2 regions of the Mucispirillum schaedleri ASF457 genome follow, and region 2 is predicted to be linked to the other one. Evidence: predicted binding sites of a transcription regulator. Region 2 holds the regulator's gene; the other holds the start of a gene.
The links. Region 2 encodes HrcA, which represses chaperone genes, less so after heat shock. Its sites were predicted from a motif close to TNTTAGCACTCNNNNNNNNNGAGTGCTAANA; they were not measured.
Positions count from the first base shown of each region.

Region 1: the regulator HrcA is predicted to act here: its motif matches at 11,187-11,217, upstream of groES (co-chaperone GroES).

Region 1 is NZ_CP097562.1:1,220,962-1,236,722, forward strand. It holds gene N508_RS05725 (pyridoxal-phosphate-dependent aminotransferase family protein) at 1-755, shown strand, start outside; gene N508_RS05730 (ATP phosphoribosyltransferase regulatory subunit) at 752-1,864, shown strand; gene N508_RS05735 (adenylosuccinate synthase) at 1,876-3,165, shown strand; tRNA gene N508_RS05740 (tRNA-Lys) at 3,653-3,728, shown strand; tRNA gene N508_RS05745 (tRNA-Glu) at 3,745-3,819, shown strand; tRNA gene N508_RS05750 (tRNA-Val) at 3,831-3,903, shown strand; tRNA gene N508_RS05755 (tRNA-Asp) at 3,915-3,988, shown strand; gene N508_RS05760 (hypothetical protein) at 4,161-4,712, shown strand; gene N508_RS05765 (type I restriction-modification system subunit M) at 5,028-7,334, opposite strand; gene N508_RS05770 (hypothetical protein) at 7,564-7,779, opposite strand; gene N508_RS05775 (ABC-F family ATP-binding cassette domain-containing protein) at 7,870-9,720, shown strand; gene N508_RS05780 (hypothetical protein) at 9,735-10,427, shown strand; gene N508_RS05785 (JAB domain-containing protein) at 10,434-11,111, shown strand; gene groES (co-chaperone GroES) at 11,278-11,568, shown strand; gene groL (chaperonin GroEL) at 11,605-13,245, shown strand; gene N508_RS05800 (hypothetical protein) at 13,654-14,211, shown strand; gene N508_RS05805 (IS3 family transposase) at 14,142-15,038, shown strand; gene murI (glutamate racemase) at 15,166-15,761, opposite strand, start outside.
Region 2 is NZ_CP097562.1:1,942,581-1,958,341, forward strand. It holds gene N508_RS09010 (flagellin N-terminal helical domain-containing protein) at 1-1,250, shown strand, start outside; gene N508_RS09015 (hypothetical protein) at 1,626-1,907, shown strand; gene N508_RS09020 (flagellin N-terminal helical domain-containing protein) at 2,763-5,126, shown strand; gene N508_RS09025 (hypothetical protein) at 5,227-5,541, shown strand; gene N508_RS09030 (hypothetical protein) at 6,090-6,287, shown strand; gene glpQ (glycerophosphodiester phosphodiesterase) at 6,577-7,683, shown strand; tRNA gene N508_RS09040 (tRNA-Ser) at 7,797-7,887, opposite strand; gene N508_RS09045 (hypothetical protein) at 7,969-8,163, opposite strand; gene N508_RS09050 (anaerobic C4-dicarboxylate transporter) at 8,297-9,625, opposite strand; gene N508_RS09055 (DMT family protein) at 10,031-10,384, shown strand; gene N508_RS09060 (EFR1 family ferrodoxin) at 10,377-11,159, opposite strand; gene hrcA (heat-inducible transcriptional repressor HrcA) at 11,347-12,402, shown strand; gene grpE (nucleotide exchange factor GrpE) at 12,402-13,007, shown strand; gene dnaK (molecular chaperone DnaK) at 13,050-14,972, shown strand; gene N508_RS09080 (TfoX/Sxy family DNA transformation protein) at 15,156-15,431, shown strand; gene dnaJ (molecular chaperone DnaJ) at 15,643-15,761, shown strand, end outside.

The sequences.
Region 1 (15,761 bases), 720 kb from region 2:
TTCAAGGAAGTGAAACATCTTCTACTGTATATCATCCTGTTAAAGAGCTTGCAGCAATTACAAAAGATATGCCTGAAACATTACTTATAGTAGATGGAATTACAAGTGCAGGTGTTCATGATACCAGATTTGATGAATGGGGTATAGATATTTTAATTACAGGAAGCCAGAAAGCGTTTATGCTTCCACCGGGTCTTGCTTTTATTACATTAAGCCAAAAAGCATGGAATATGGTGGAAAAATCTACACTTCCAAAATTTTACTTTAATTTAAAAACTGAACTTAAAAATCAGCTAAAAAATACTACTGCATGGACTGCTGGTGTCAGCTTAATAATTGGCTTAAAAACAGTTTTATCAATGATGGAAAAAGAAGGAATAGATAATGTTTTTAAAAGACATTCCATAAATGCAGAAGCTACAAGGGCAGCAGTAAAAGCATTAGGTTTAAAACTTTTAGCTCAGGATATACCGTCAAATGCAGCAACAGGCTGTTTTTTGCCTGAAAATATAGACGGCAAAGCATTTGTTAAATATTTAAGAGATAAATGCGGTGTTTCTATTGCAGGCGGGCAGGACCATTTAGCTGGCAAAATACTCCGTATTTCTCATCTTGGCTACCATGATGCATTTGATACAATTACAGCAGTCAGTGCTATAGAAATGGGGCTTAAAAAATTTGGTGCAGATATTGAGTTTGGCAAAGGTGTTGCTGCTGCACAGTCTGTTCTAATGGGAGAAATGCCATCAATATGACACATATTTCAAAAGAGCAGAATATAGAGCGAAGCGGCAGAATAGAAAATGCTTTAAATGTTATAAAAGGCACTCTCAGTCAGTATGGATATACTGAGCTGCATCTTCCTATTTATGAATATTATGATTTACTGCAGGATACAGTATTTAATTTTTCTGATGAAAGCATTATCCGTTTTATAGACAGACATACTGGTAAAACATTAGTTCTTCGTCCAGATTTCACTCCGCAGGTATGCCGCATAGTATCAGGTATGGAAAATCTGCCGCTGCCATTTAGAGTATCTTATAATGGCACAGTTTTTCGTTCAGTAGAAAAGGACAGGGGTATAAAAGGCGAAGAAAACCAAACAGGCTGGGAAATATTTGGTGAAAGCAGTATTTTTGGAGATATAGAGATAGTTTTAACTGCAAATGATGCTTTAAATGAAATGGGGCTTAATGGTTTCTGCTTTACTTTTGGAGATACTTTATTTTTAAACAGAATAAAAATACTTGCAGGTGAAAAAGGTGATAAAATACTTGAAGCTGTTTCAGAAAGAAGAACACATGATTTAAAAAAATTAGTATCAGAAATAAATGCAGACCAGAATTTAAAAGATTTAATAGTTAAACTTCCACTTGCTTTTGGCGACATAGATAATATATATAATCTTGCTCATCTTACATCATTTGATAAAGAGTTACATGAAAGAGTAGAGTTTGTTAAAAATCTTTTTAGTCAGCTTAAAGACTGCGGAGTAGATGAAAATATTTTAATTTTTGATGCTGCAGAATCAAAAGGGCTTGATTACTATACAGGTGTTCATTTTGAAATACTGCATAAAAGTTATGGCAGTATATTAGGAAGCGGTGGCAGATATGATAAATTAATGTCAAAATTTGGTAAAGATTTAACTGCCTGTGGTGCTGCTTTAAATATTGATAATCTTTTACATTTTCCAATATGTGAAAGTAAGTCACAGGAATACGATTATTTAGTTATCGGCAAAGATAATTTTAAAAAGGCTGTATCACTTCGCAAAGAAAATAAAAGTGTTATATTTACAGCAGAAGAAGACAATAAAGAAAACTTTATAAAAAATTATGCTTTTAAAAATATAATTTAATGGGGGAAATAATGAGCTGTTCAGCAGTGCTTGGTGCCCAGTGGGGCGATGAAGGAAAAGGAAAAATAGTTGATATGTATTCGGAGCAGGCAGATGTTGTTGTCAGATATCAGGGCGGCCACAATGCAGGTCATACTGTATGGGTAGATGGTGTAAAATACATTCTGCGGCTTATCCCTTCCGGCATTATCCATAATAAAACAATAAATATAATAGGTAACGGCACAGTAATTGAGCTTGATGCGTTATTTAAAGAGATTAATGAGCTTAAAGAAAAAGGTGTAAAATTTGACGGCAGATTTTTTGTAAGCGACAGAGCTCATGTAATTATGCCATACCATATCTTTTTTGATAAACATAAAGAAGAATTAAAAGGTGCTAATAAAATAGGCACAACAGGCAGGGGTATAGGACCTGCATATATGGATAAAATAGCAAGAAACGGTATCCGTATAGGTGATTTATTTAATGAAAAACTGCTTGATGAAAAAATTAAAACTAATGTAGAAGAGCTTAATATGTATGCTGTTAAAGCTTATGGTATAGCCCCTGTTAACATAGATGAAGCAAAAGCATACTGCAAACGACATATTGATGACTTAAAAAATTATGTTACAGATACATCATATTTAATAAATAAATTAATAGATGAAGGCAAAAAAGTAATGCTTGAAGGAGCTCAGGGCACAATGCTTGATGTGGATTTTGGAACATATCCATTTGTAACATCATCAAATGGCACAGCAGGTGGTGCATGCACTGGCACTGGTATTTCGCCTAGAAAAATATCATGTATAGCAGGTGTTATGAAAGCATATACAACAAGAGTTGGCAGTGGTCCATTTCCAACAGAGCTTTTTGATGCAGACGGTGAAGCATTAAGTGTAGCAGGTCATGAGTTTGGTGCTGTTACAGGCAGACCAAGAAGATGCGGCTGGCTTGATTTAGTAGCAGCAAAATATGCTGTTATGGTGAATGGTCTTGATTATATTGCACTTACTAAAATGGATGTGCTTGATAATATGCATGTAATAAAAGTGTGCACAGCTTATGAAATAGACGGCAAAATTGTAGAACAGTTTCCAGCTGATATAGAAAGTCTTGACAACATCAAACCAGTATATAAAGAGTTTAAAGGCTGGATGACTGACCTTACAAAAATTAAAAAAATAGAAGATTTTCCAAGTCAGGCAAAAGAATATATTGATTTTATAAGAAACTTTTTAGGCATTCCATACTGTGTAGTATCTGTTGGTCCTGACAGAAGCCAGACAATAGTATTAAATGAAATATTTAAATAAGAAATATTAAATAAACTTATATTTTGGGGAGTGTAAAAGCTCCCTTTTTTTATGAGTGGAGTAACCTAAAAATTTATGCAGCAGCATATAATATATTTAAAGTATCTAGTTTTAGATACTTCGCTGTAATACAAGCTCAGGATAACCTGCAGCTTTCACTTTGCAGTCATTTTGAGCCTGATTTTACAGGCGAAAAATCTAGATTATTTATATTAAATTATTGCATAATATATTAAATTATCGTATTTTTTAGATACTTTGTCTATAAATCAAGCTCAGTATTATCTTATTTATTTTAAATTCTCTTAATAAATACTTTGAAAAAAATTTTTCTATATAGTAAATAAGAAAAGCATTTGATATATAAAGGTAAAATTGCCTGCTGATTTTTTTTGAAAAAATTTTAAAAAAGTTGTTGACTTTTATTTTTTACTCTGTTATATATTATTTCCACCCGAGAGTAGCCGAACTTGCTCGGGATAGTAAAGAGCCGTTAGCTCAGACGGTAGAGCAATTGCCTTTTAAGCAATGGGTCATTGGTTCGATCCCAATACGGCTCACCATTTACTTTTTATATACGACCCGTTCGTCTAGCTCGGCCTAGGACATCGGCCTTTCACGCCGACAACAGGGGTTCAAATCCCCTACGGGTCGCTTTACCAAACGGACGGTTAGCTCAGCTGGGAGAGCATCGGCCTTACAAGCCGAGGGTCACAGGTTCGATCCCTGTACTGTCCATTTTTTAGTATGGGGGCGTAGTTCAGTTGGTTAGAACGCTGGCCTGTCACGCCAGAGGTCGCGAGTTCGAGTCTCGTCGTCCCCGTTCCAAGCTCTGCTTATGCAGGGCTTTTTTTATATCTTTCTTTAGTTTTTTAGATTTTATCATCTGCATATAAAAATAAAATTAAAAACATATAAATTAGTATTTGAAATTATTTTACATTAATGTATAATAGTAGACGAAGCAGGTATTATTTTAATATTTGGAGATAAAGATGGCAGATAAACCAAAAGATGATGTTTATGTTGAAGAAGGTGAATTAAGAAAAATGCGCGATCCTAGGACTGGGCAGATAAAAGAAGTAGATTTAAGCCTGCCAGCATTATCAAGGACGATGGAAAATATCCGCAAAAGTGCAGAAATTATTAACCAGCCGAATGTCAGCTTTGATATGGCTATGGGAAGGTTTGAATACATTAAGGAATTAGTGCTTGATTCTGCACAATTTTCACCAAAGCTGCAAAATCTGCAAATTAAAATACTCAATAGAAATATTGAAATAGTAAAAAATATTGAAGAACTTGATGAAATAATAGCTCAGTTTGCTAAACAGCATTATATGAAAGAAGCAAAAAATATATTATCAAAAACAGACAGGAAGTCAGGCTTTCAACGGATTGATTCATTACAGCAGGCAATAGAGTTTCTTATGAAGGGCAAAAAACATGTTGGTGATGATGAAGAATATAATAAATACATAGTTTCATTAAGAAAAGAAATAATGGAACATCACAAATCAGCATCTGATTTAACAAGGGGAATATAATATATAAATTTCAGTTCTTGCATTACAGCGAAGTATCTAACAAAACAAACAGTTTAAATATATTATATACTGCTGTAATATACATAATTTAGATTTTTCGCCTTTAAAATCAGGCTCAAAATGACTGCTACACAAAATTTTTGTAAGTCCACTTTTAAGGCTTTATTTAGAATAAAGAAATCTTGACAAATGAATATATATTTTTATATTTATTATTAAACCTGAGTGTATACAGCTCTTAAATGGAAATGAAAAATAAAGCATACGGAAATATTGGTCTGTATGCTTTTTTGCAATAATATTAATATAGTATTTTTACAAACCATATTTTAGCTTTATGAATTTTTCCTGATATTTAACTAACTCTTTCATTTCATCTAATTCTTTTCTTGATAACTTTGGAAAAAACAACATTGTTTTGATATCTTTTTCTTTCACATCCAACATAATACTTCCTGTAGCAAGGGCTTCCATTTGAATAAGATATTGATTAGAAAAAAGAAATTTATAAAAAGACAGCCTTTTTGCTTCATCACTAATACTAATTTTATAGCATCCGTTTGTAATGATGGTATTAATTGTTTCATCATGTAAAATCATACAAAATTTATCAATACTTCCTTTAAGTTTACTTATAAATATATCATTTTTTTTGGCAGATAGCTTTGCTCTATTAGGTAAATCCCAACCATATAGTTTATTATTTAAAGAATAGTCTCCATTAGACATATTTGTAATATCAATATAACTATATATTGATGCATTGTCTATTTTATTAATACTCTTTTTGTTAGTAACAATACAATCATTCAATGTATAAAAATCTTTACTTTTTATTTGTTTGACAATATCAAGGTAGGAAGGTATATTCATTTCTGGACGAATAACAAAATCTTCAGATTTGATTTTATTATAAGGTATATAATTGTATGAAGCATTGTTTTTTTCTTTTTCAAAACCAACTAATGAATTGTCAAAGGCAAAATTCTTGAATTTTTTTGCAATATCATCTAGGTCAGAAAGAATTATTTTATTATTATTATCATCTAATAGATAGTGTCCATTATTATAATTTTTCTTATATATTTTTTCCAATTTTTTTGATTTATAGTTAAAGCCAATATTTATTGCAACATCTGTAAATATATTATATTTTTTTGGTATATTCTTATCTTTTTGTAGTATTAAAATGCCAACTTTAACACCTGTCTCTGCACCTTTAAATGTTCCCTCTGGAAGTGAAATATATGCTATAATTCGAGCTTTGGAAACAATAAATTGTCTTAAATTCTTATCGTCTTGTGGATTTGTCATATATCCATGTGGTAATATAATACATAAAATACCACCGTCAATTAATAGATTTAATGCTCTTTCAATAAATAATTTTCCTAGTTGTTTATATCCATATTGATTATATAAATCATATTTTTCACACACTTCATCAGAACCAGTAAAAATGGTTTTTGACCCAAATGGAGGGTTTGTAATAACGATATCAAACATATCATTATCTATATTATATTTTTCAATAGAATCATGCATATTGATATTTGTTCTACCATCTCCACTAATTATCATATTAAGATGGGCAACCTCTACTGCTTTTGAGCTAGAATCCCAATAATATATATTTTGTGATATTTTGTGATTTTTTTTCAAACAACCTACAAGAAAATCTCCACTGCCACCTGCAGGATCAATTATTTTTTTCATATTTGATATGTCTAATAGAGTTACAATAAAATCTACTATTGTAATTGGTGTATAAAACTGGTCAAGTTCTGTTTTTAATGTAGATTGTGCAAATCTCATAAATAATGTTTGCAAAATATCCTGTTGACTTTTTAATAATGAGTACTCTTGCAATAAAATAACAATTCTAATTAATATTTCATTAGAAATCTTAATAGTTTTAGATAAAGTAAGTTTTGAATAAAATTTTTTAGCATCTTCATATAGCTTTTCTATTTGCTTTACAGTATTATTGGAGTGTTGGAATGTTAAATATTTATTACTACCTTCATTTTGCTTTTCGTCATAATATTTGCATAGTATTATTTTAAATAATTCTTTATATTTTTCTTCTTTTGTTTTTCCTATATTATGCAATAATTGATCAAAAATACTAATCAATGCATTAATATTATCAATAGGTATAAGATTATTCCACACTAATGGTGTAGTATTAAAATTATAGCCATAATTTGGTAATTTGACTAAAGAAAACTCGGTTTTATAATTAGTGCTTTTAGTAAATAGAGCATTACTGACACCATCAAAATAAATTCCATAATTGCACTGTTGCTTTGTACACGCAGGGATTAACTGATTTTCAATAGCTTTTTCTTTATCTTTTGTATCTCTTTTAGTCTCTACAATAATATGAATTTTCTTTGAAGCTTTTGTTTCATAAACGACAATATCAGCTCTTAAATGGTTTCTGCCACTATTTCCTATATCCCAAACATTTGTTTCAAATTTTATACATTCCTTAGGATACCCCTTTGATAGCAAAAAAATAACACAATCAATTCGTATTTTTTCTTCTGAAAAATGTAAACCATCTTTTGATTTATCATTGGTATTTAGTATCCCACGAATAGGACAAGTCAGTTCCATAATTAACCCCATAATATATATCATATATTATATTATATTATACAAAAAGTCAATTCAATAAATTAAGTGATAATGGACTCCCTGCCTGTTTCTAAGCTGATTTGGCGGTTGCTTAATAAATGAAACAGGCAGAGGATAATTCCATTGTCGGAAGGATATTATTATGTTTATGCATTAAAACAATATGCTGACTTTTGAAAAATATTTGGCGGATATTAATCTTGTCGGTTTAAGCCATACTAACAGCTTGCAATCGTTCTAATGCCTCTTTCGAAATGATTACTTTATCCATAGACATTCCTGCGTCTTCTGAATTAGACTTACTGCTGTCTACTTTTTCTCCACGCAGAAGTTTTGAAAGTTCTGATACACTTTTTTCATTTTTACTTGCGGCAGTATATGCTGCATACTGGTTAGAATTAGAAATTAATAGAGAATCAGTCATTATAAACGCTCCTTTGCCACCCTGCTTGGCTTATGCAATACTTATAGCAAACATCGTGCCAAAAAAAATACTTGCCAAAATTACAAAAAAATGAAAAATACATTTATGATTAGTTTTGATAATGTTTCTAAAAGCTACGGCTCAAAAATTTTATTTGAAAATGTTACCTTTAATATTAATAAGGGTGAACGCATAGGTCTTGTTGGCAGAAATGGCAATGGCAAAACAACTCTTATGCGTATTATAACAGGGGAAGAAGAAGCAGACAGTGGCAAAATCTCTATTCCTAAAAATTATAAAATCGGCTTTTTAAAGCAGCATATTAAGTTTGCAAAAAATACAGTTATAGAAGAAGCTATGCTTGGACTTACTGATGAAGAAATCCATGATAAATGGAAAGCAGAAAAAATTCTTTTTGGTTTAGGCTTTAAAGAAGAAGATATGGAAAAGAGCCCGTCATCTTTTTCTGGTGGTTTTCAAGTGCGTCTGATGCTTGCTCAAACATTACTTGCAAACCCTGATTTATTACTGCTTGATGAACCTACAAACTATCTTGATATTGTATCTGTAAGGTGGCTTAAAGGTTTTTTAAATTTATGGAAAGGAGAGCTTTTACTTATTACTCATGACAGGCAGTTTATGGATGATATAATTAGCCATACAGCAGGCATTCACAGGGCAAAAGTGCGTAAAATAGAAGGTAGAACTGATAAATTTTATGAGCAGATAGCACGAGATGAAGAAATATATGAAAAAACACGGATAAATGATGAGCAGAAGCGTAAAGAGTTAGAACAGTATATTACAAGGTTTAGAGCAAAGGCACGGCTTGCAGGGCTTGTGCAAAGCCGTATAAAAACTCTTAATAAAATGGAGAAAAAGGATAAACTTGAAGCCATTAAAAACTTGGAATTTGCTTTTAAGTATAAGCCTATTGCATCAAAACAGATTATGCGTGCGGAAAATATTTCCTTTTCTTATGATGGTAGGAAATTTTTAATTAATGACTTATCTATAATAATAGGCAGTGAAGATAAAATAGCAGTGATTGGTAAAAATGGCAAGGGTAAATCTACTCTTTTAAAGGTGCTTGCAGGGATACTTCCAGCTTCAAGCGGAAATGTTATATATCATACAGGATGTGTGAAAGGTTATTATGAGCAGACAAATATTTCTTCTTTAAATCCAGATAACACTATAGAAGAAGAAATCCAGTCAGTTTCAGATACTTTTGATAGAACTTATGTTAGAAATATATGCGGAGCTATGCTCTTTGAGCAGGATGCAGCACTTAAAAAAATAAAAGTTCTTTCAGGCGGCGAAAAAAGCCGTGTTATGCTTGGTAAAATTATAGCAAGCCCGCAGAATGTTTTAATGCTTGATGAGCCAACAAACCATTTGGATATGGATGCATGTGATTCTTTAATAGAAGCAGTTGATAATTTTAATGGAGCTGTTATAATGGTAACTCATAATGAAATGTTCCTGCATGCACTTGCAAATAGATTAATAGTATTTCAGAATGAATATCCTTATGTATTTGAAGGCACTTATGAAGAGTTTTTAGAAAAAGAAGGCTGGCAGGAAGAAAATACAGCTAAATTAAAGGAAGCAAAAACAAAACTGAATAAGAAAGATGCCAGAAAATTAAGAAGTGAGATAATATCAGAAAAAAATAAAGTATTGAAGCCATTAGAACAGCTTGTGGAAAAGCTGGAAAATGATATAAGCACTTATGAAAATGAAGTAGCAGAATTAAATAGATTATTAATTGAAGCATCAACTAATAATGATGGACTTTTGATTGGAGAATATGGTAAAAGATTAGCAGAACTTAATAAAATGATAGAAAATGCTTTTACTGAGCTTGATAGTGCTGTTACAGAGCTGGAAACAAAACAGCAGGAATATGAAAATAAATTAAACCAAATAGAAGAATAAAAAGGATGGGTAATATGAAAAAAATTTTTCTTACATTGTTCTGTATGCTTATTGCAGTGCAGGCTTTTGCACAAGCTGCAGCAGAAGATAATAAAGGGGAAGCAGCACAACAAGAACAGTCAAGTGATTTCAAAACTGATTCAAAAGGCAAGCCGGATTTTAATAAGAAAAAAATCTCACTTGACAGAGTTGATGAAAAAAAATGGTCGCTTCGTATAGGCTATAATTACTTTATGCCTGACAGCAAGTATTTAACAATGTTTCAAAACAAACTAAAAATTGGCGGAGCATACGATTTTAACAAAAATGTTCAATTACAGGCTTTTCTGTCGTATGCAGATGGCAAAAAAAGTTTTGATATAGATGGTGTGTCTACTCAGTTTAAAGGGACAGTATATAATATTGGAGTGCTTGCAACAGGTTTATATCCGATAGAATTATCTGTTGGCTCTGTTGCACCTTTTGCCAGCATTGGTGCTGTTTATACTTTTGGAAACTTAAATACAGTTTATCAAAATGGCATAGAAAATAAGCAGAATTTGTCTGGCGGTGGCATACTTGCTCAGGCAGGTCTGCAATACAGTTATCATATATTAGCATTCAGGGTATATGGTGAATATTTATATGATTTTACACCGATGAAAAATCCATATATTTCTTCATTATCTGGTTTTAGTATTGGAGCAGAGCTGGGTATTAAATTTTAACATACTATGGATAATAAAAAGCCTCACTATCAAGGTCATAGACAGCGACTGAAAAAGAAGTTTGATGAAGCACCATCAGTTTTAGCTGATTATGAAATATTAGAATTAATACTTGGTTACTGTATACCTAGAAAGGATGTGAAGCCGCTTGCGAAAGAAATGCTTATGCAGGCAGGCTCTATTGGCAATATTTTTAATATTAACTTCCAGCAGTTTGATGGTGCAGGAAAAGAAACAGAAAGATTTTTTAGGATAGCTGCTGAATTTTATAACAGGATAGAAAACTCATATTGTGAAACAAAGCAGTCGCTTTCTAGTCCGGAGCAGATATACAGGCTTTTAAAATATCATATCGGGTTTGCAGAAAATGAAAATTTTGCAGTAATCCTATTAAACAGTAAAGGTTTCCTTATTGATAAGAAAATAATGACAGAGGGTGTTGTAAATAATGCGATAGTATACCCTAGACAGATAGCAGAATATGCACTGAAAAATAAGGCAGTAAGTGTTGTTATCGCACATAACCACCCGTCAGGAGACAGCAGCCCGTCTAGAAAAGATATAGAGCTTACAAATATAGTAGCAGAATCGCTTTCCACTCTTGGCATTAAGCTGAGAGACCATATAATAGTATGCAAAAATGAATATTCAAGCCTTTATGACTTAGGATATATAAAAAACTAGATGATTTTTGCAGAAAATTTGTAAATTTTTTTATAATTTTGAAATTTCCACTTGCTTTTTTTTATATCATTGTAATATTAGCACTCATAAAAAGTGAGTGCTAATTAAAAGCAGCACTAAATTATTAAAACATAATTAATATATATACAGGAGGCTCAGAGGTATAATGGCTAAAATCCAACCTTTACAAGACAGAGTAATTGTTAAACGCTTTGAAAGCGAAGAAAAAACTGCATCAGGTATTTTTATCCCTGATTCTGCAAAAGAAAAACCACAGGAAGGTGAAGTAGTTGCAGTTGGTGCAGGTAAATATTTAGATAATGGTAATGTTATAAAACCAACAGTAAAAACAGGGGATAAAGTTCTTTTCAGTAAATATGCTGGAACAGAAGTTAAAATAGAGGGTGTTGACCTGCTTATTATGAGAGAAGATGATATATTAGGTATCATTGGATAATAATTAATTAAAAAACTATTTAGGAGATTACAAAAAATGGCTAAAAATATTACATTCAGTGAAGATGCTCGTCAGGCTATTATGCGTGGTGTTGACCAGCTTGCAAATGCAGTTAAAGTTACACTTGGACCAAAAGGAAGAAATGTTGTTATAGAAAAAAAATTCGGCACACCATTAATCACTAAAGATGGTGTTAGTGTTGCAAAAGAAGTGGAACTTGCAGACGCTCTTGAAAATATTGGTGCTCAAATGGTTAAAGAAGTTGCATCTAAAACTAACGATGTAGCAGGTGACGGCACTACTACTGCAACAGTGCTTGCTCAATATATTTATAGAGATGGTATGAAAAATGTTGTAGCTGGTGCTAACCCTATGGAAATCAAAAGAGGTATAGATAAAGCGGTTGAAGCAGTTATTGCAGAACTCCAAAAAATTTCAAAAGTAGTAAGCACTAATAAAGAAATTGAACAAGTTGGCTCAATTTCAGCTAATAATGATAGTGAAATTGGTGGTATCATTGCAAAAGCAATGGATAAAGTTGGTAAAGACGGTGTTATCACTATTGAAGAAAACAAATCTATGGAAACAGTTTTAGATGTTGTTGAAGGTATGCAGTTTGACAGAGGCTATCTCTCTCCATATTTTGTAAATAACCCAGATACTATGGAAGCAGTTGTTGAAAATGCTTACATTATTATCCATGAGAAAAAAATCTCTAATATGAAAGATATTCTTCCAGTATTAGAAAAACTTGCAAAAGTAAATGCTCCATTTGTTATTATAGCAGAAGATATTGAAGGTGAAGCACTTGCAACACTTGTATTAAATAAACTTCGCGGCACATTAAACTGTGTGGCTGTAAAAGCTCCTGGCTTTGGCGACAGAAGAAAAGAAATGCTTAAAGATATTGCAGTATTAACTGGCGGTCAGGTTATTACTGATGATTTAGGTATTAAAATAGATAGTGTTGAACTTGAAGATTTAGGCAGAGCAAAAAAAGTTGTTATTGATAAAGATAACACAACAATTGTTGAAGGAGCAGGTAATACTGACGATATTAAAGCAAGAGTTACTCAAATCAAAAAACAAATTGAAGATACTACAAGTGACTATGACAGAGAAAAACTTCAAGAACGCCTTGCTAAATTAATTGGTGGTGTAGCAGTTATTAAAGTTGGTGCTGCAACAGAAACTGAAATGAAAGAGAAAAAACATAGAGTGGAAGATGCTCTTGCAGCTACAAAAGCAGCTGTTGAAGAAGGCATTGTTCCTGGAGGCGGTGTTGCATTAGTAAGAACTGTTTCAGCTCTTAAAAATATAAAAGTTTCTCAAGAACAGCAGGTTGGTGTAAATATTATTGCAAGAGCTTTAGAATATCCATTACGCCAGATTGTTGAAAATGCAGGACTTGAATCAAGTGTTATTGTCAATAAAATCAAAGCAAGCAAAAATGTTAACTATGGTTTTAATGCTTATACAGAAAACTATGAAGATATGATGGCTGCAGGTGTTATTGACCCAACTAAAGTTACTCGTTCAGCATTACAAAATGCTGCATCAGTTGCTGGTCTTATGATTACAACAGAAGCAGTTATCACTGAAATTAAAGAAAAAGCAGCTCCAGCAGTTCCTGATATGGGAGGCATGGGCGGTATGGGTGGAATGGGTATGATGTAATTAGGTAAAACCTATTTATCATATTCATACATTAAATACATATAAAATAATAAAAATATCCGCCGTATTAAAATACGGCGGTTTTTTTGTATTATATAAAATATTAATTAAATTATAAGATTTTTAGATAATATCTTAAAAATTTCGCGATTTTAAGCATAAAAAATCTTTATTGGTTTATTTTCTATTTGCAATATAAATAATTTAGGTTTTTTGCTGCCAAAACAAGTTCATCTACCACTCACTTTCATACGGCTCGTTATAAGCCTGCTTCCGTGTCTTACTGAGCCTAAAAGGCGAAGTATCTAAAACTAGATACTTTAAATACATTATGCACTGCTGTAATATATATAATTTAGATTTTTGAACTTACCCGAAAAAGTTGTACTAGCCATATAAGGAGTGTATATGGCAAGAAAATACAGCTATGAGTTTAAGAAATATCTAGTAACAGTCATAGAAAATGGAATAATGAGTGCCAGTGAATTATCAAGATGCTGTAAAATTCATAAAGGAGTAATATGTAATATCTATAACAGATATAAGCATTCAGGCGAATCAAGTTTACATCATAGCTTTACCCGCAATGAATATAGTAGAGATTTTAAATTAAATGTGTTAACTTATAAGGCATCAAATAATTTAAGTTATGAGCAGACAGCACTATATTTTAATATACCATCAGCATCAGTAATATATGACTGGAATAAGTTTTGCAGTAAGTTTATTGGAGATAATATGTCAGATAAGAATATCCCGAACAGTAAAAAGAGTAAACACTCAAACTCTACTGATATTAAACTCACTAAATCAGATGATAGTGAAGAAGTAAGACAATTAAAAGAGAGAATATCAGAGCTTGAAAAAGAGCTTTATTACAAGTCAGCGGAGAATGCATATTTAAAAAAGCTGGAAGCCTTAATGCAGTCAAAGGAACAGAGAGTTCAACAGAAAAAGCACAAATAATAACTGCATTAAGGCTGTATTACAGTTTGGATATCCTGTTGTCTGTGAGTAATATGAAAAGAAGCACTTACTATTATAATGTTAAAAAGCCTGCTGCATTAGATAAATATGCAGAAGTCAAGGCATATATATTAGAAATATATGAAAAATCTAACAAGACTTACGGCTATCCAAGAATAACAAAGGCATTAGAGAAACTGGGTTATACTTATGACAGGAAGACAGTGTATAAATTGATGAAAGAACTAAAAATTTCATCACTAATCAGGGTTAAGAAAAGGTATAAACAAGGCAGAGTAAGTCATATATGCAGCAATAAATTAAACAGAGCCTTTACAAGTGAGAAACCATGTTTAAAATGGGTAACAGATGTGGCAGAGATAAAAATTAATAATGAAAAGGTGTATTTATCAGCAATAATGGATTTGTATAACAGAGAAATAACAGCATACAGTGTAAGCAAATATAATAATGAAGAAATGGTAATAGATAATTTAAAACAGGCAATAGATAAAACAAAAGATACAACAGGGTTAATGATACATTCAGACCAGGGTATATTATATCAGGCTAATCAATTTAGAAAGTTATTAAAGGAAAATAATATAGAGCAGAGTATGTCAAGGCGTGGCAACTGCTATGATAATGCTGTTATGGAAAGTTTCTTTGCTACTTTAAAATGTGAATTGGTTTATATTAACAAATTCAAAAATATAGAACAGTTTAAATATGAACTTGAAAAATATATTGATTTCTATAATAATTACAGAATAAAAGCTAATGGACTTACACCTTTACAGGAAAAAGAAATTTATTTAGTGGCTTAGTTCAAAATTTTTGGGTAAGTTCAATCAGGCTCAAAATGACTTATATGGCAAAATTTTTGGATAAACTTAAAGATTACTGCATATTTTATATTCCAGATGTTTCACTTTACAGGCTCAGGATGACATGTTACTTATTAATATCAACTACCTGCACAGGCACATTGCCAACAAGAATATTTTTAAGAGATAAAAATGCAGGTGTATCATCTGTTACAAGCACTTCTCTAAGACCTTTTTCTGTATCTGATAAATTTAATTTTTTAATATCTTCTATAATATAGTGAGTGCTGTCTACAATAGAAACATTAGGCAGATATTTTGCAATTAAATCTTTTAATACTGGGTAATGAGTGCAGCCTAAAATTACAGTGTCTATGCCAGTTTCTGCAATATTTTTAAGTGTTTCTTCTACAACTGTTTCTGCCATCTTGCCAGAAATAACAGCTTCCTCCACAAGCGGCACAAAAAGCGGGCATGCCTGCTGATAAACCTGAGCATCAGGCAGTATTTCTTTTATTGCATGGATATATGATTTACTGTTGACTGTCGCATGAGTGCCAAGCACACCAATTTTTTTATTTTTAGTTAAATCTACGGCATATTTTGCACCCGGTTTAATAACACCTAAAACAGGGATATTTAATGAGTTGTCTAAATCAGGAATAGCATGTGAAGAAATAGTGTTGCAGGCAGCGATTAATGCAGAAATATTATACTTTTCTT
Region 2 (15,761 bases):
ATGTTGCAGGTGTAAGAGCTTCAAGCTCAACTTCAGCAACTATTCAGATAGGCTCAACAGGCTCTACTTTACATATTAATGCAGATGCAACTAATTCTGCTACTGCTACAACCCATACTGTTTACACATCCCAAATGGATAATGCAGGTAATGTATATTACGGCTCAATGGATATAAAATTTGAAAAAGGTGCTATAGTATCAGGCACAGCATCAATAGATATATTAGGCGAAGGTGATGTGGCTTCTAAATATACAAAACTTTCTCAGCTTGCACAGTTTACTAATGCAGATGGCAGAATGGTTCTTGATAATACACAAGAAATCAGCATATATGCAGGCAATGGCAAAACAGCTAAAGTTACACTTGAAGGCAGCGACACAATAGCAGATTTAGAAAGCAAATTAACAGCAGCGTTAGTTGACCAGCTTGGTATGGGAGCAGATGTAACAAATACAAGTGCAACAACAGTTAATAACAACCTTGTAAAATTTGTAGAAGATACAAGTTCTGGAGACAGGGCAGTAGCTGGCACATTTGTAATACAAGGTGCAGTATTAGGTAGTGACTCTAATCTTACATTTGTAGGTGATGAAGGTGTGCTTAATGCGTTAGGTATCACTCAAATCCAAAAAGCAAGCGACTCAGCATTAAATGTAAGAGTGCAGGATGCCCACACTGGAGCATTTATAGGTGAAGATACAGTAACAGATGGAAGACTTCGTAATGTCATACAAGGTGTAGATATTGATATTAAACCAGAATCTGCAACTAATATATCATTTGATACAGCAAGCAATACAATGAAATTTCTTGCTAAAGGCGAGCCAACAGTAGCATATCTTCACATTAAAGATAACTCAACAGTGGCAGCAATAGGTGCTAATGAAGGTCAAACATTAGATATATCTATAGGCAGACTTGATACAAAATCTATGGAAATAGATGGTATCACAGTAGCTACACTGGAAGATTCGCAAAAAGCAATAACAAAACTTGATATGGCATTAGAGCAAATATCAAAAGCAAGAGCAACAGCAGGTGCTCAAATGAATAGGTTAGAATATACTATCAGCAACCTGAATACAACAAGGGAAAACATGGTAGCAGCAGAAAGCCGTATCCGTGACTTAGATATAGCTGTAGCTTCTACTAATTTAGCGGCACAACAGGTAGTTCTCCAATCAGCAACTGCAATGCTTGCGCAGGCTAACCAAATCCCAAGCTATGCAATGCAGTTATTAGGCTAGTAAAGGAATACAAATATAAAGGTGGGGATATTTATCCCTGCCTTTTAATATTTTTATTAAGTATTTTATCAAAATGTTTAATAAAGATATTAGTTTTAATATTAATAATAAATAGGATAATGTTTTAAACAGTTTGCAGGTTCTATTAATTATAACTTGTGGCAATCGCAATACTGTATAAAATTATTGTAGTTTATATATTATAGATACTTCGCCTTTCAGGCTCAGTATGACCGTGCAGTGTATTTATTATTTGTAAAATATTTCACACTTGTTGTCTATTCTGAGCAAAGCGAAGAATCTGATGCTTGTAAACTGTAATTAGAGCTGCAAACTTTTTGGGACACTATAATTTTAAAAGCGGAGGGTTATGTTATGGATAACGAATATAAAGTATCATGGATAGATACCAATCCGCAAAACTCATCATACAAAAATGAGTATTTTGCAAAAATAAAAACAGAGAAAAAAAGTTTATCTCAAGATTTAAAAGATAAATATGAGCATCGTTTACAAAAAGGTGAATTTACTGTATTAGATAATATTGAAGCAAAATCAAAACTGGAAAATGTGCTATCGTTTTTACCAAATATTAATCCTGATGGACTTGTTGATAATATTTCTTATGATTTTGTTTCATACTGCAGCAGTTTTTAAAAGCAATATATAAGTATATGTTTACACACAGAGCCTTATTTATATTATATCTGCTTGAATATGCAAGGGATATAATGTATTGCTGGTGTAAATTTTAGATTTTTGTATCAAAATAATTGGGCTGAAAAACTAACTTGTTTTATCAGTCTTTTTTTGTTGACAAAATTATATATAAGGATTATAAGTAAATTAATATCGGTTATGATATTAAGAAACTTTAATAAAAATAATGCTTTGCATGAAAATATGACGACCAAAGTATTTAAAATATAGTCACTCTGAATGAAGTGAAGAGACTAAAATTTATATTAAACTGTGAAATTTAGATTCTTTGCCTTTTTTAAAGGCTAAGAATGATATACAAGTAGTTAATAATAAGAGTTGCAAGGACAAAATTTTTAATAAAAGTTATAAAATTTAAAATGGTATTAATACAATTAAGCCACTATCAAGGTTATCCTTTTTAGTGGTTTTTTTATTTAAATTATTTATAGATTTTTGCTGTATGATTAGAATAGATATTCTACTTTAATAGTATATTACTTTCTATTCATGCGAAAAAAATCTAAAATTAATATAATATTAATAATTAATGAGGTGAAAGAAAAAAGGATACACTTACTTTTTATCAAGGTTTAGCTTTTTACCATAAAATAAGCAAATGAAAGGACGAGTTTTTAAGCCTTACTGTATGAAGAATATATGTATTTTGAATATGCACTTTATAATAAAGCATGAAAGCCCTGCTGGCTTTATCAAAATAAGCAAAATAACATACAGTAAATGTGTATTAAGGGTAGTTTATTCCATTGTAAATTAAATACACTTGGCTTTTAAGTATCCATATTTGGCGGTATGGTGCTTAAAGAAACATACAGGCATGGAAGCCTGTATAAAAAAGAGTTTATCAGGGAGGATAATATTATGGCTCTTTCAATTATTAACAACTCAACAGCAATAGGTGCTCAAAGCAGCGTTAACAATGCTAATAATAATTTAACCAAAACGATTAAAGCTTTATCTACTGGTTTAAGAATCAATTCTGCATCAGATGATGCATCAGGTTTAGCAGTATCTGAAAAATTAAGAGCACAGATTTCTGGTTTAAACAAAGCAGCAACAAATGCTCAAGATGCAATAAGTATGTTACAGACAGCAGAAGGAGCAATGGGCTCAATGACATCTATGGTTCAGCGTATAAGAGAGCTTGCAGTTCAGGCAGGCGACCCAGCTTATACTTCTAATGACCGTGCAATGCTTCAGCTTGAAGTAGACCAGTTGAAACAAGAAATTGACCGTGTATCAACATCAACAGAATTTAACACTAAAAAACTTTTAAATGGTGACGCAGCTGCATTATGGTCAGCATCTAATGGTAATATTGAAGCTATTGTAAAAGGTGCTGCAGCAGAAGGCAACTATAAAGTATCTTACGATTTAGACCCAGGTAGAAATGCAGTATACAAATCAAATATTATGCGTCTTGGCGAAGGTGAAATGTCATATAATATTGACACAAACGGCACAAGCATAACAAAATTTGATAATATTCAAGGTATGCTTCGTGGCAGTGATATGACTATTAAAGTTAAAGGCACAGCGGCGACAACAGCATCAGCAGTATTTACTGGCGGAACAGGCGGCATGAATTCTGCTGCAATGACAGCAGCTGGCTTTACATCAACAGCATTAGCAACAGTAACTGGTGGAAACTCATATTCAATAGAATTTGAAGCATTAGGTAAAAGAACAGCAAGCGGCACAGGTCAAATCCGTTTCCGTGTAATGAATACTAAAACTGGCGAATTAAGTGAGTGGAAAACAGCATCAGTTAATAGTGCAGGGGCAGTGCTAAATGCATCAGCAATATCAACTGGTTTAGCAGGTCTTGATAAACCTGTTCTGACATCAGCTGCTACAACTTTTACAGCAACAGCAGCTTGGATAAGTGGAGATAAAATGCTTGTGAATGTTGCAGGTGTAAGAGCTTCAAGCTCAACTTCAGCAACCATTCAGATAGGCTCAACAGGCTCTACTTTACATATTAATGCAGATGCAACCAATTCTGCTACTGCTACAACACATACTGTTTATACATCTCAAATGGATGATGCAGGTAATGTATATTACGGCTCAATGGATATAAAACTTGAAAAAGGTGATGTAGTATCAGGCACAGCATCAATAGATATATTGGGTGCAGGCGATGTAGCTTCTAAATATACAAAACTTTCTCAGCTTGCACAGTTTACCAATGCAGACGGCAGAATGGTTCTTGATAATACACAAGAAATCAGCATATATGCAGGCAATGGCAAAACAGCTAAAGTTACACTTGAAGGCAGCGACACAATAGCAGATTTAGAAAGCAAATTAACAGCAGCGTTAGTTGACCAGCTTGGTATGGGAGCAGATGTAACAAATACAAGTGCAACAACAGTTAATAATAACCTTGTAAAATTTGTAGAAACAAAAGGCACAGGCGATAGAGCGGTGGCTGGCACATTTGTAATACAAGGTGCAGTATTAGGCGATTCTTCTAACCTTACATTTGTAGGTGATGAAGGTGTGCTTAATGCATTAGGTATAAACCAAATCCAAAAAGCAACCGATTCTGCATTAAATGTTAGAGTGCAGGATGCCCACACTGGAGCATTTATAGGTGAAGATACAGTAACAGACGGCAGACTTCGCAATATCATAGAAGGTGTAGATATTGATATCATTCCATCTTCAGCTGCTGATATTGCATTTGATACAGCAACAAATACAATGAAATTTCTTGCTAAAGCTGAGCCAGAAGTAGCATATCTTCATATTAAAGATAACTCAACAGTAGCTGCAATAGGTGCCAATGAAGGTCAAACATTAGATATATCTATAGGCAGACTTGACACAAAATCTATGGGTATTGATGGTGTTAATGTTGCAACTTTTGATGATGCACAAAGCTCTATCACAAAACTTGATATGGCATTAGAGCAAATATCAAAAGCAAGAGCAACAGCAGGTGCTCAAATGAACAGGTTAGAATATACTATCAGCAACCTGAATACAACAAGAGAAAATATGGTAGCAGCAGAAAGCCGTATCCGTGACTTAGATATAGCTGTGGCTTCTACTAATTTAGCTGCACAACAGGTATTAATGCAGTCAGCAACTGCAATGCTTGCGCAGGCTAACCAAATCCCAAGTTATGCAATGCAGTTATTAGGATAATATAAACAGGGTCTGGTTTTCATGACCAGACTCTTATAACTACCTGTATGTAAAACATAAGGAATAAGTGTTTTAATGCGCAAAAAAAGGCAGGTGATTTATGGGTAATATATTTAAAGTATCATCTATTGATGCACAGTTAAACAATACACCACATAATCCCATGCCCCATAATAAAAAAGAAATGGAGCGGGCTAAAAACAACAGTAATGCTGATTTTAGCGATATTTATGAAGTAAGGCAGCAGTGTTTAAAGTTTAATAAAGCATGTTTAATGAGTAAAACTGAAAGTATAGCAGCTATTAGGCAGGAAATGCAGGATGTAGTGCATAATATCAGGTTTTCTGGAATGTTTATTATAAAAGATATATCTTTTAATGAACAGATACAGGCTCGTAGACTTTTAGAAAGCTGACTTATATTCTTTTCATATGCGTCATTCTACCCAAAAAGTAGATAAAGCTTCACTAATTGTATGTGGGGCATTACAAATTATACAACTGCTCCCTTAAAAAAGGAGCAGTTTTTTTATAAATGTAGATTAATATAAAAGTGTGGGTAAGTTCAAAAAAAATATTTTAAATATATTATGCACTGCTGCAACATATATAATTTAGATTTTTCTCCTTTAAAATCAGGCTCAAAATGACTTGTAGTGTGAAAACCGTATGTCAATGCTGAGAGTGATAAGGCGAAGTATCTAGAATATATAACCTGCAACAGTTATAGAAATTGTATGTATAATCATTGCAGCTTATATTATCTAGATTATTCACATTCATTCATAATAACACAGTGTTGTATGATTATAATGATACAGTTGTTATGATTATATCAAAAACAGAAACAGTTTTTTATAAAAGCATTGAACAGCAGTGTTTTATATGGTATAATAAAAAAGTATATAAAAGTATTTATTATTTATAAAAATTGTAATATTATATGAGTATAATGGGGTGTATTATGAAAACATATTCAGACCTTATCCAGCTGCTTCAAGCAAAAGGATTTACAGCAGAAGAAGCAGAAAGTTTTGTAAAAATTGAAAAAAATATGAAAGGTGCTTCAGGAGCTGATAATTCTGCAGAATGTGGTGATGATGTGTATGCTTTTTATGAAAGCCGTTCAATGCTTGAAATAGACCCTGCAAAAGCATGGTAATCCACATAAAAAGCAAAAATATCATTTTATTTAAAGTTTTGATTTTAACTTTATTTTTTTCAGCCTTATTCTTGCAGGTAAAAATGAAAGATTAATTAAATTTCTTCATAATTTAAGTTATACCCTGCACAGTATCATATTCTGTTTTTGTAATTGCTTGTAAAACAAATTTTTTTATGCTAAACTTTATATTATTCACTAAATCTAAATATTTTTAAATAATTTAATATGCTGTTGTATATTTTTTGATAATATATAAGCTTGTAAAAAGCTTAAAAAGAGGTGTTATATGAAGAAAATATTTTATGCAGTATTATTTGTCCTATTACTTGCAGGATTGTTTGGCTGTAAAAGTAATAATAATGTATCAAGCGAGGCTGATATGAGTAATGGAAAATTAGAAAAAACTATTATTGCTCATCGTGGGGCAAGTGGTTATATTCCAGAGCATACTCTTGCATCAAAAGCTCTGGCTTATCAAATGGGTGTTCCATTTTTAGAGCAGGATTTAGCTATGACAAAAGATAATCGTCTTGTAGTTATTCATGACCATTTTCTTGACAGAGTAACAGATGTGGCAGATAAATTTCCGGGCAGGACAAGAGATGACGGCAGATATTATGTTATAGATTTTACACTTGATGAGATAAAAAGCTTAAATTTTATGGAAGGCTTTACTGTAAAAGACGGCAGGCGTGTGCAGGATTATCCAGACAGGTTTCCAATGGGTAAATCTACTTTTGAAATACATACATTTGAAGAAGAAATAGAATTTATTCAAGGCTTAAATAAGACACTTGGAAAAGATGTTGGCTTGTATGTAGAAACAAAGGCACCATGGTTTCATAAACAGGAAGGTAAAGATATTTCTAAAGCCACATTAGAAGTGTTGAAAAAATACGGCTATACAACAAAAGATAGTAATGTATATTTTCAAACATTTGATTTTCCTGATTTAGTGTATGTAAGAGAAAAATTAATGCCTGAAATGGATATGGATTTAAAAACAGTTATGCTTTTTGCAGAAAATTCATGGAATGAAACATACGAAAAAACAGATGACGGTTTATGGGTGCCGTTTGATTTTGATAAACTTAGAACTCCTGACGGTATGGCACTTGTTGCTAAATTTGCAGATGGTGCAGGTCCAAGTAATGATATGGTTATAGATAAAACATTATCTAAAAAAGGAAATATTGTTATAACTGATTTTGTAAAACTTGCTCATGATAATAATATGGTTGTTCATCCATATACAGCTAGAAAAGATAAACTGCCAGCTTATGTTGATAATATAGACGAGCTTTATGAAGCAATATTATATCAGGCAGGGGCTGATGGGTTGTTTACAGATTTCCCTGATTTAGGGCTTAATTTCGTAAAAAATCATAAATAAAGAAAATATACTTTAATATTATACAGGCAGGTTAATTTATCTGCCTGTTTTTTAAAGGCGAAAAATCTAAATTATTTATTATTACAGCATTGATATATAAGAAGAATATATTACGGAGAGAGAGGGATTCGAACCCTCGATACCGGTTTCCCAGTATACTCGCTTAGCAGGCGAGCGCCTTCGACCATACTCGGCCATCTCTCCATCATATTATATTAGAGATAATTATATACTTGAATTATTTTATAATGTCAAATAAAAAATACATTTTTTACAAAAAAGCTGTTAAGTATGTTTTATTTGTGTTTCTATGCCATTCTGCTGTGCAAACATTACTCCTCTGCCACACATTGGTGCTGAAAGCTCGCATCTTCTTGAGCATAGTGGGCAGTTGGTTGGTGCACTGCTTAAAATAGTATCTGATTTTTCTTCCTTTTTATGCTGCTCTTCCAGCTCTTTAAAATATTTATCCATATCCATACAAATACCCTTTAATATAATAAGTGTAGTGAAAAACTAATATATAAATTTTTTGATTTTTGCAAGAAAAGATTTAGTGATTAATATAAAAACTACAAAAAAGCTCCAGTTTTTATCTGGAGCTTTATATATTTTAGTAAATAAAATTTGCCAGAAGATAGCCTATAATAGTGGAAACTGTAACAGAAATCAAGCCAGGTATCATAAATGAGTGGTTTAAAAGATATTTACCAATAACCGTTGTACCAGACCGGTCAAAATTGACCGTTGCAATATCTGATGGATAGTTTGGTATGAAGAAGTAACCATAAACTGATGGAAGAACACCTAAAAGAACATACCAAGGTATACCTAAATCATAAGCCAGTGGCATAATTGCAAGAACAACACCACCTTGAGTATTAATTAATACTGATACTGCAAAAAGAACGAATGCGATTGCCCAAGGGTATGCATTAACTATATCTTTCATAGCTGTCATCATTTCTCCTTTATATGCTGCAAAATAAGTATCTGAAAGCCATGCAATACCATAAATTGCAACTACCGCAACCATACCAGCCTGCCATACTGAGCCTGAAACAACTTTTTTCGGCTCTGCTTTACATGTAAGAATCATCAAACCTGCAACTGTAAGCATAACTATTTGAATAACTAAATTCATTTTTAATGGTTTGCCATCATAATGTGGCAAAAGTGCTGGGAATGTTGCAAGTATTACAATTACTGCAAGTGCTGTTAAAAACAGTAATACTGAAGCTTTTGCAGTTGCAGGAAGTTTTTTATCAAGAGTAGTTGCTGTTGAACCAAACATATATTCTTTTAACTCAGGGTCAGCAAGTCTTGCCTGATATTTAGGGTCTTTGTCTAAATCAAGACCTCTTTTAGATGAAAACAATGCAGCTGCAAAAATGCCACATAAACATGCAGGAATGGTTATCATTAATACCTGCGGAATAGTCAGTCCAAGTTCTGGCATTTTAGTATTAGTAATAGTGACAAACGATACAACTGCTGCAGCAATAGGTGAGCATGTGATACCAACTTGTGATGCAACAGATGCAACAGCACATGGTCTTTCAGGTCTAATTCCTTTTTTTAAAGAAATATCTGCAATGATTGGCATAAGTGTATAAACTACATGACCTGTGCCAACTAAAACTGTTAAAAAGAATGTGCAGAAAGGGGCATAAAAAGTAATTCTTTCAGGATGGGCTCTTAAGAATTTTTCTGTTATTTGTATCATAAAGTCCATTCCCCCTCCCGCCTGTAATACACCTGCACAGGTAACAGCTGCAATAATAATATATATAACATCTGTTGGTGGTGTGCCAGGTTTTAAGCCAAAAGCAAAAACTAAAACAGCTAAACCAATACCTGAAATAACACCAAGTGCAATGCTGCCATAGCGGGAGCCTACATACAATGCTAGTAAAACGATTAATAACTGAACAATAATCATCTTATCCTCCATATAAGTATTTTTAAAAAAGATATATTAATAAAATGCTAAAATCAAGCATAACATATCTTTAAAGTAAAAATTTTTTATAAAAATAAAATTATGTTTTATAAAAAATATGGTTTAGCTCCCTTTTTGAGTTATTTCTTACTTTTGTAGTTTCAATAGTTTACTATATTTAAAAAATATTATGTATTATAAACTTTTATAAAATAATATATTGTTTTATCTATATATATCTTTCTAGCAGCATCTGTAATATAAAAAGCAATATGAATATTATTGGTTACATTTTTTAATATTATCTATCTTGACAGTTAGTAGAGAAGGGAGTAAATTTAGCTGGATATTTTTCAAATAAATAGAATGTCAGGCTGTATTTTATTCTAATTTTATGGGGTTTTTATGCACTATTTACATATTCATTCTGGTGTTGTAACTGTATGTATGCTTATTCTATCAAATGTTTTTATGACATTTGCATGGTATGCTCATTTAAAAAATCTGTCATCTATGCCTTGGTTTGGTGCAGCTCTTGCAAGCTGGGGGATAGCTTTTTTTGAATATATGATACAGGTGCCTGCAAATAGAATTGGATATACAGTTTTTACTCTGCCACAGCTTAAAATTATGCAGGAAGTTATAGCATTAGGTGTATTTATTCCTTTTGTTACATTATATATGGGTAAGCCTTTGAATTTAAACTTTTTATGGGCTTCTCTATGCCTTTTAGGTGCAGTATATTTTATGTTTAAATGATTTGATATACTTCTCGCAGAGTTTTTACAGGTGTTTTATCTCTGCTTAATGAAAGTGCATTTTTAGGACAGTGATGAATGCACCTGTAACAGTTTTCACATCTTGCTTTAATAAAGGCAGGGTAGTTTTCCTTATTTTTATAAAGAGCATGATGTGGGCAGTCATTTATACATTTGTCGCATTTTACACATTTATCTTGATGAATGTATATATTAAAGGTCATAAGATGTCCAATAAGTTTGTTTGGTGCATTAAAAATAGATGATATTTTAAAATGTGGGATATATCCTGTATATTCTTCATTAATTATAGATACAAATTTGTTACAATCTGCATTTATTTTTTCATATATATTTTTTTCAAATTCAAAAAATCTTTTAATAAATGGAGTAATAAGAGTGCCGTCGCTTGCAGGGCTTCTGTATGCTGTATCATATATTGTTATTATATTTTTTTCTCTTATTATTTTTGCAGTAATTCTATTTGTATTGCATGACCATAATGAATAAGAATTAAAAACCATTGTAGGTTTAGTATTTATAAGTTTTGACAGTTTTTGAAAAAATGAAATTAATGTAAGGCATGGGGCACAGTGATAACATGGAGTCCCTATAATTAAAGCATCATAATTATTAATATTTTCTTCTAAATCATTTTCCATTGAATGAATATATGCTGAACAGCCTGTTATATTATTAATGCAGGTTTGCATATATTTTATAGAATTAAGTGTTGCTCCAGCACCAGAGAAATATAAAATCAGAATTTTTTTCATAATAACATACTTTTATATTATATTATAATGACAGTCAATATAAATCAATAATACTACACATTTATATTATTGTGGAATTGTATAGAATATAATTTTTTTTAAAAAAACTCTTGACACTTTTCACTGTGATTACTAAATTAGTTCTAGCACTCAATGATTGTGAGTGCTAACAAATGAGGTATAATAAATGGATATGCGTTTCTTAAATGAGCGTGAAGAGCTTGTTTTAAGGACAATAATTGATGAATATGTAGATACCAGTGAGCCTGTTGGTTCTCGTAATGTTTCAAAAGTAGGACCTTTAAAAATGTCCCCTGCTACTATAAGAAATATTATGAGTGATTTGGTAGAAAAGGGTTTTATTGCTCAGCCTCATACATCAGCTGGCAGGGTGCCAACAGACAGCGGATATAGATACTATATTGATAAATTTGTAAAAATACAAAATATATCAGAAAATTTTATAGAAAATATTTACAGGGAAATGAGTATTGACCCAGTGAATGTGATGAATCTTTTTCGTCATTTTTCTAAAAAAATGGGGGATATGACACATGCTGTTGGGTTTGTAGTATCCCCTAAAATGAATACTATAAACTTAAAACATATAGAGTTTATAAGAATAAATCGGGAAACAGTGCTTGCTGTGATTGTTTCAAAAACAGGCATGGTGCAGAATGTGCTGCTGAGAGTTGATAATAGTATTAAAGATAATGACCTTGTGCGAATGAGTAATTTTATAAACAGTAATTATGAAGGAGCAAATCTTTATGAAGTGCAGCGTATGCTTTTACAGGAGCTGCAGGCAGCAGAAGGCGAAATAAGGCGTCTTGCAGAACAGGCTGTTAAATTAAGCGAGGCAGTAGTTAAAAGCCCAGTATTTGATGAAGAATTTATTTTTGAAGGCACAAAAAATATTATAGATATACCAGAGCTTAGGCAGAATGGCAAATTAACTGATGTATTGCGGGCTTTTGAAGAAAAAAGCCATATCTGTGCTCTGCTTGAGAGCTGTATGAAAGAAGACAGTGTGCAGATATTTATAGGTTCGGAAATAGGGCTTAATCATACAGATGAGCTTGGGATGGTTATAAAACCATACCACAGGGGCGGAAATATAGTAGGAACAATGGGTGTGATAGGTCCCAAAAGAATGAAATATTCACAAGTAGTTTCTATTGTAGATTATTCCTCAAAAATAATATCAAAAATGCTTAATGAATACTACGAGGGAGATAAGTAATGAGCGAAGAAAACAAAGAAAATATGCAGCAGAACGAGGGAGTAAAAATTAATATAAAATCACCGGAAGCAGAAGTTGCTGAAAATGCTGAAGAATTGCAGGAAGCAGAAAATCAGGCAGAAGAAACAGATATGGGCGGCGGTGAAATTGGCATATTAAAAAAACAGGTGGAAAATTTAGAAAATATATTAAAAGAAAAAAATGAAGAAATTCTTCGCCGTGCTGCTGATTTAGATAATTACAGAAAAAGGCTTACAAAAGAAACTGAAGATAAAGTCCGCTTTGCTAATCAGGCAGTTGTAAAAGACTTTCTGCCTGTTATTGATAATATAGAGATGGCTTTGCAGCATACTGAGGAAGGCTCACCTTTAAGAGAAGGGATAATGCTTACTATCAAATCATTTAAAGATGTGTTAAGCCGCCACGGTGTCACTGAAATAAACTCAGAAATTGGCACAGTTTTTGACCCGGCAGTTCATGAAGCAATAATGATGGATAATTTAGCAGAATATGAAAATAATACTGTAACTTTATGTGTTCAAAAGGGGTATATATTAAATGACAGAGTAATACGCCCTGCAAAAGTGAAAGTAAATAAAATATAAATATAATAAATATATAACAGTTAAAGCTGTTTTGGAGGAACAATGGCTCAAGGAAAAGTTATAGGTATTGACTTAGGAACAACTAACTCAGTTGTTTCTGTAATGGAAAATGGTCAGCCTAAAGTTATAGTAAATGCAGAAGGTATGACAACAACACCATCTATAGTAGGGTTTACAGATGGGGACAGACTTGTTGGTATACTTGCTAAGCGTCAGGCAGTAACTAACCCTGAAAATACAATTTTTAGTATTAAAAGATTAATAGGCAGAAAAGCAGATTCAGCTGAAACTGCAAATGCAAAAAAACACCTGCCATATAAAATAGTGCCAGCAGATAACGGCGATGCATGGGTAGAAATTAAAGGCAAAAAATATGCTCCACAGGAAATATCTGCAATGATATTACAGAAATTAAAACAAACTGCAGAAGATTATCTTGGCGAAACTGTTACAGATGCAGTAATTACAGTTCCTGCATATTTTAATGATGCACAGCGTCAGGCAACAAAAGATGCCGGTAAAATTGCAGGCTTAAATGTTCAGCGTATTATCAATGAACCAACAGCAGCAGCACTTGCTTATGGTTTAGAGAGAAAAGGCGAAGAAAAAATAGTTGTATATGATTTAGGTGGCGGAACATTTGATGTATCTATCCTTGAACTTGGCGATGGTGTATTTGAAGTTAAAGCTACAAATGGCGATACTTTCTTAGGTGGTGATGATTTTGATGAAAGAATAGTTAAATGGTTATGCGAAGAGTTTATGAAAGACAACGGCATAGACTTAGCTAATGATAAAATGGCTCTTCAAAGGTTAAAAGAAGCTGCTGAAAAAGCAAAACATGAGCTTTCTGGCACAACTGAAACTGAAATCAATCTGCCATATATTACAGCAGACCAAACAGGACCTAAACACTTAGTTAAAAAATTAAGCAGGGCAAAATTTGAAGCATTAGTTTCTGATTTAGTTGAAAAAACATTAGAACCATGCAAAAAAGCTTTAAATGATGCAGGGCTTACAACTTCTGATATTAATGAAGTTATACTTGTTGGTGGTATGACTCGTATGCCGCTTGTGCAGCAGAAAGTAAAAGAATTTTTTGGCAAAGAGCCGCATAAAGGTATCAACCCTGATGAAGTTGTTGCAATAGGTGCAGCAGTGCAGGGCGGTGTATTAATGGGAGATGTTAAAGATGTGCTTCTTCTTGATGTAACTCCGCTTTCATTAGGTATTGAAACTATGGGCGGTGTAATGAATAAAATCATTATGAGAAATACAACAATACCTGCAAAAAAAAGCCAGATATATACAACTGCTGCTGATAACCAGCCGTCAGTTACTATTCAGGTGCTTCAAGGCGAAAGGGAAATGGCAAGTGATAATAAACTTATAGGTCAGTTTGATTTATCAGGCATTGCACCGGCTCCAAGAGGTGTGCCTCAAATTGAAGTTACTTTTGATATAGATGCAAACGGTATATTACATGTTTCTGCAAAAGATAAAGGCACTGGCAAAGAGCAGTCTATTGTTATTAAAGATTCTTCAGGTTTATCAGAAGATGAAATTGATAGAATGGTGCATGATGCAGAAGCCCATGCAGAAGATGATAAACGCAAAAAAGAATTAGCAGATGTAAGAAATCAGGCTGATACTCTAGTATATACTACTGAAAAATCATTAAAAGAGCATGGTGATAAACTTGAAGCTGCTGTAAAAGAAAACATTGAAAAAGAAATGGAAAATTTAAAACAAAAATTAACCAGTGAAAATGTTGGCGAAATAAAAGAAGGTATTGATAAACTTTCAGCTGCAGCACAAAAGCTGGCAGAAGTTTTATATGCTCAAAATAATCAGAGTGGCGATGCTTCTCAGGCTGGCAGTGCTTATGCTCAGGAAGAAACAGCTAAAAAAGATGAAAATGTGGTAGATGCTGATTTTGAAGAAGTAAAAGACGATAAAAAATAAGCATAAATATAAAATACAGGCGTTCTCAAATTAATCTTTGGGAACGCTTTTTAATTTATCCAAATAGATAAAGCCACGAAAATTAGTATAAACCTATATAAAATTTTAGATAAGCTTTTTTTTTTATTGCTTATGCATAATAAATATTTTATAATATGCTAAAATATTTAAGGCAGGTATATTATGGCATCACTTACTTCTATGAAAAATATAGGCAAAAATATTGCAAAAAAACTTTCAACAGTAGGTATCAATACTTCTGAAGAACTTATTGAAATAGGCTCTAAACGGGCATTTAAAAGAATGAAAGAAGTATATCCAAAAATCTGCTCTGTTTATATATATACTCTTGAAGGTGCCATAACTGATACAGATTATAATAAACTGCCTGAAAATACTAAAAAAGAATTAAAAGCTTACAGTGATTCTTTAAAATTTGAATTACACCAAAATATATAAATATTTCTAAATTAATATATCAAAATCTTTATAATAATACCTAATATGCTTTAATAACTATATCATGAAGTTGTTTAAAAAATGATAGTAACTAAGAATGGAAAGGCAGCAAAAAGTCATAAAAAATAATGAAAAACTTATTATTTTTGCTTGCAAAATCATATATAAAATATTAAAGTAATCATTCAAAAAATTTTAAGGACGGATAAAGTTGGCTAGAGATTATTATGAAATATTAGGTGTGGAACGCACTGCAACAGATGTTGAAATAAAAAAAGCATATAGAAAATTAGCATTACAGTATCATCCTGATAAAAACCCTGATGATAA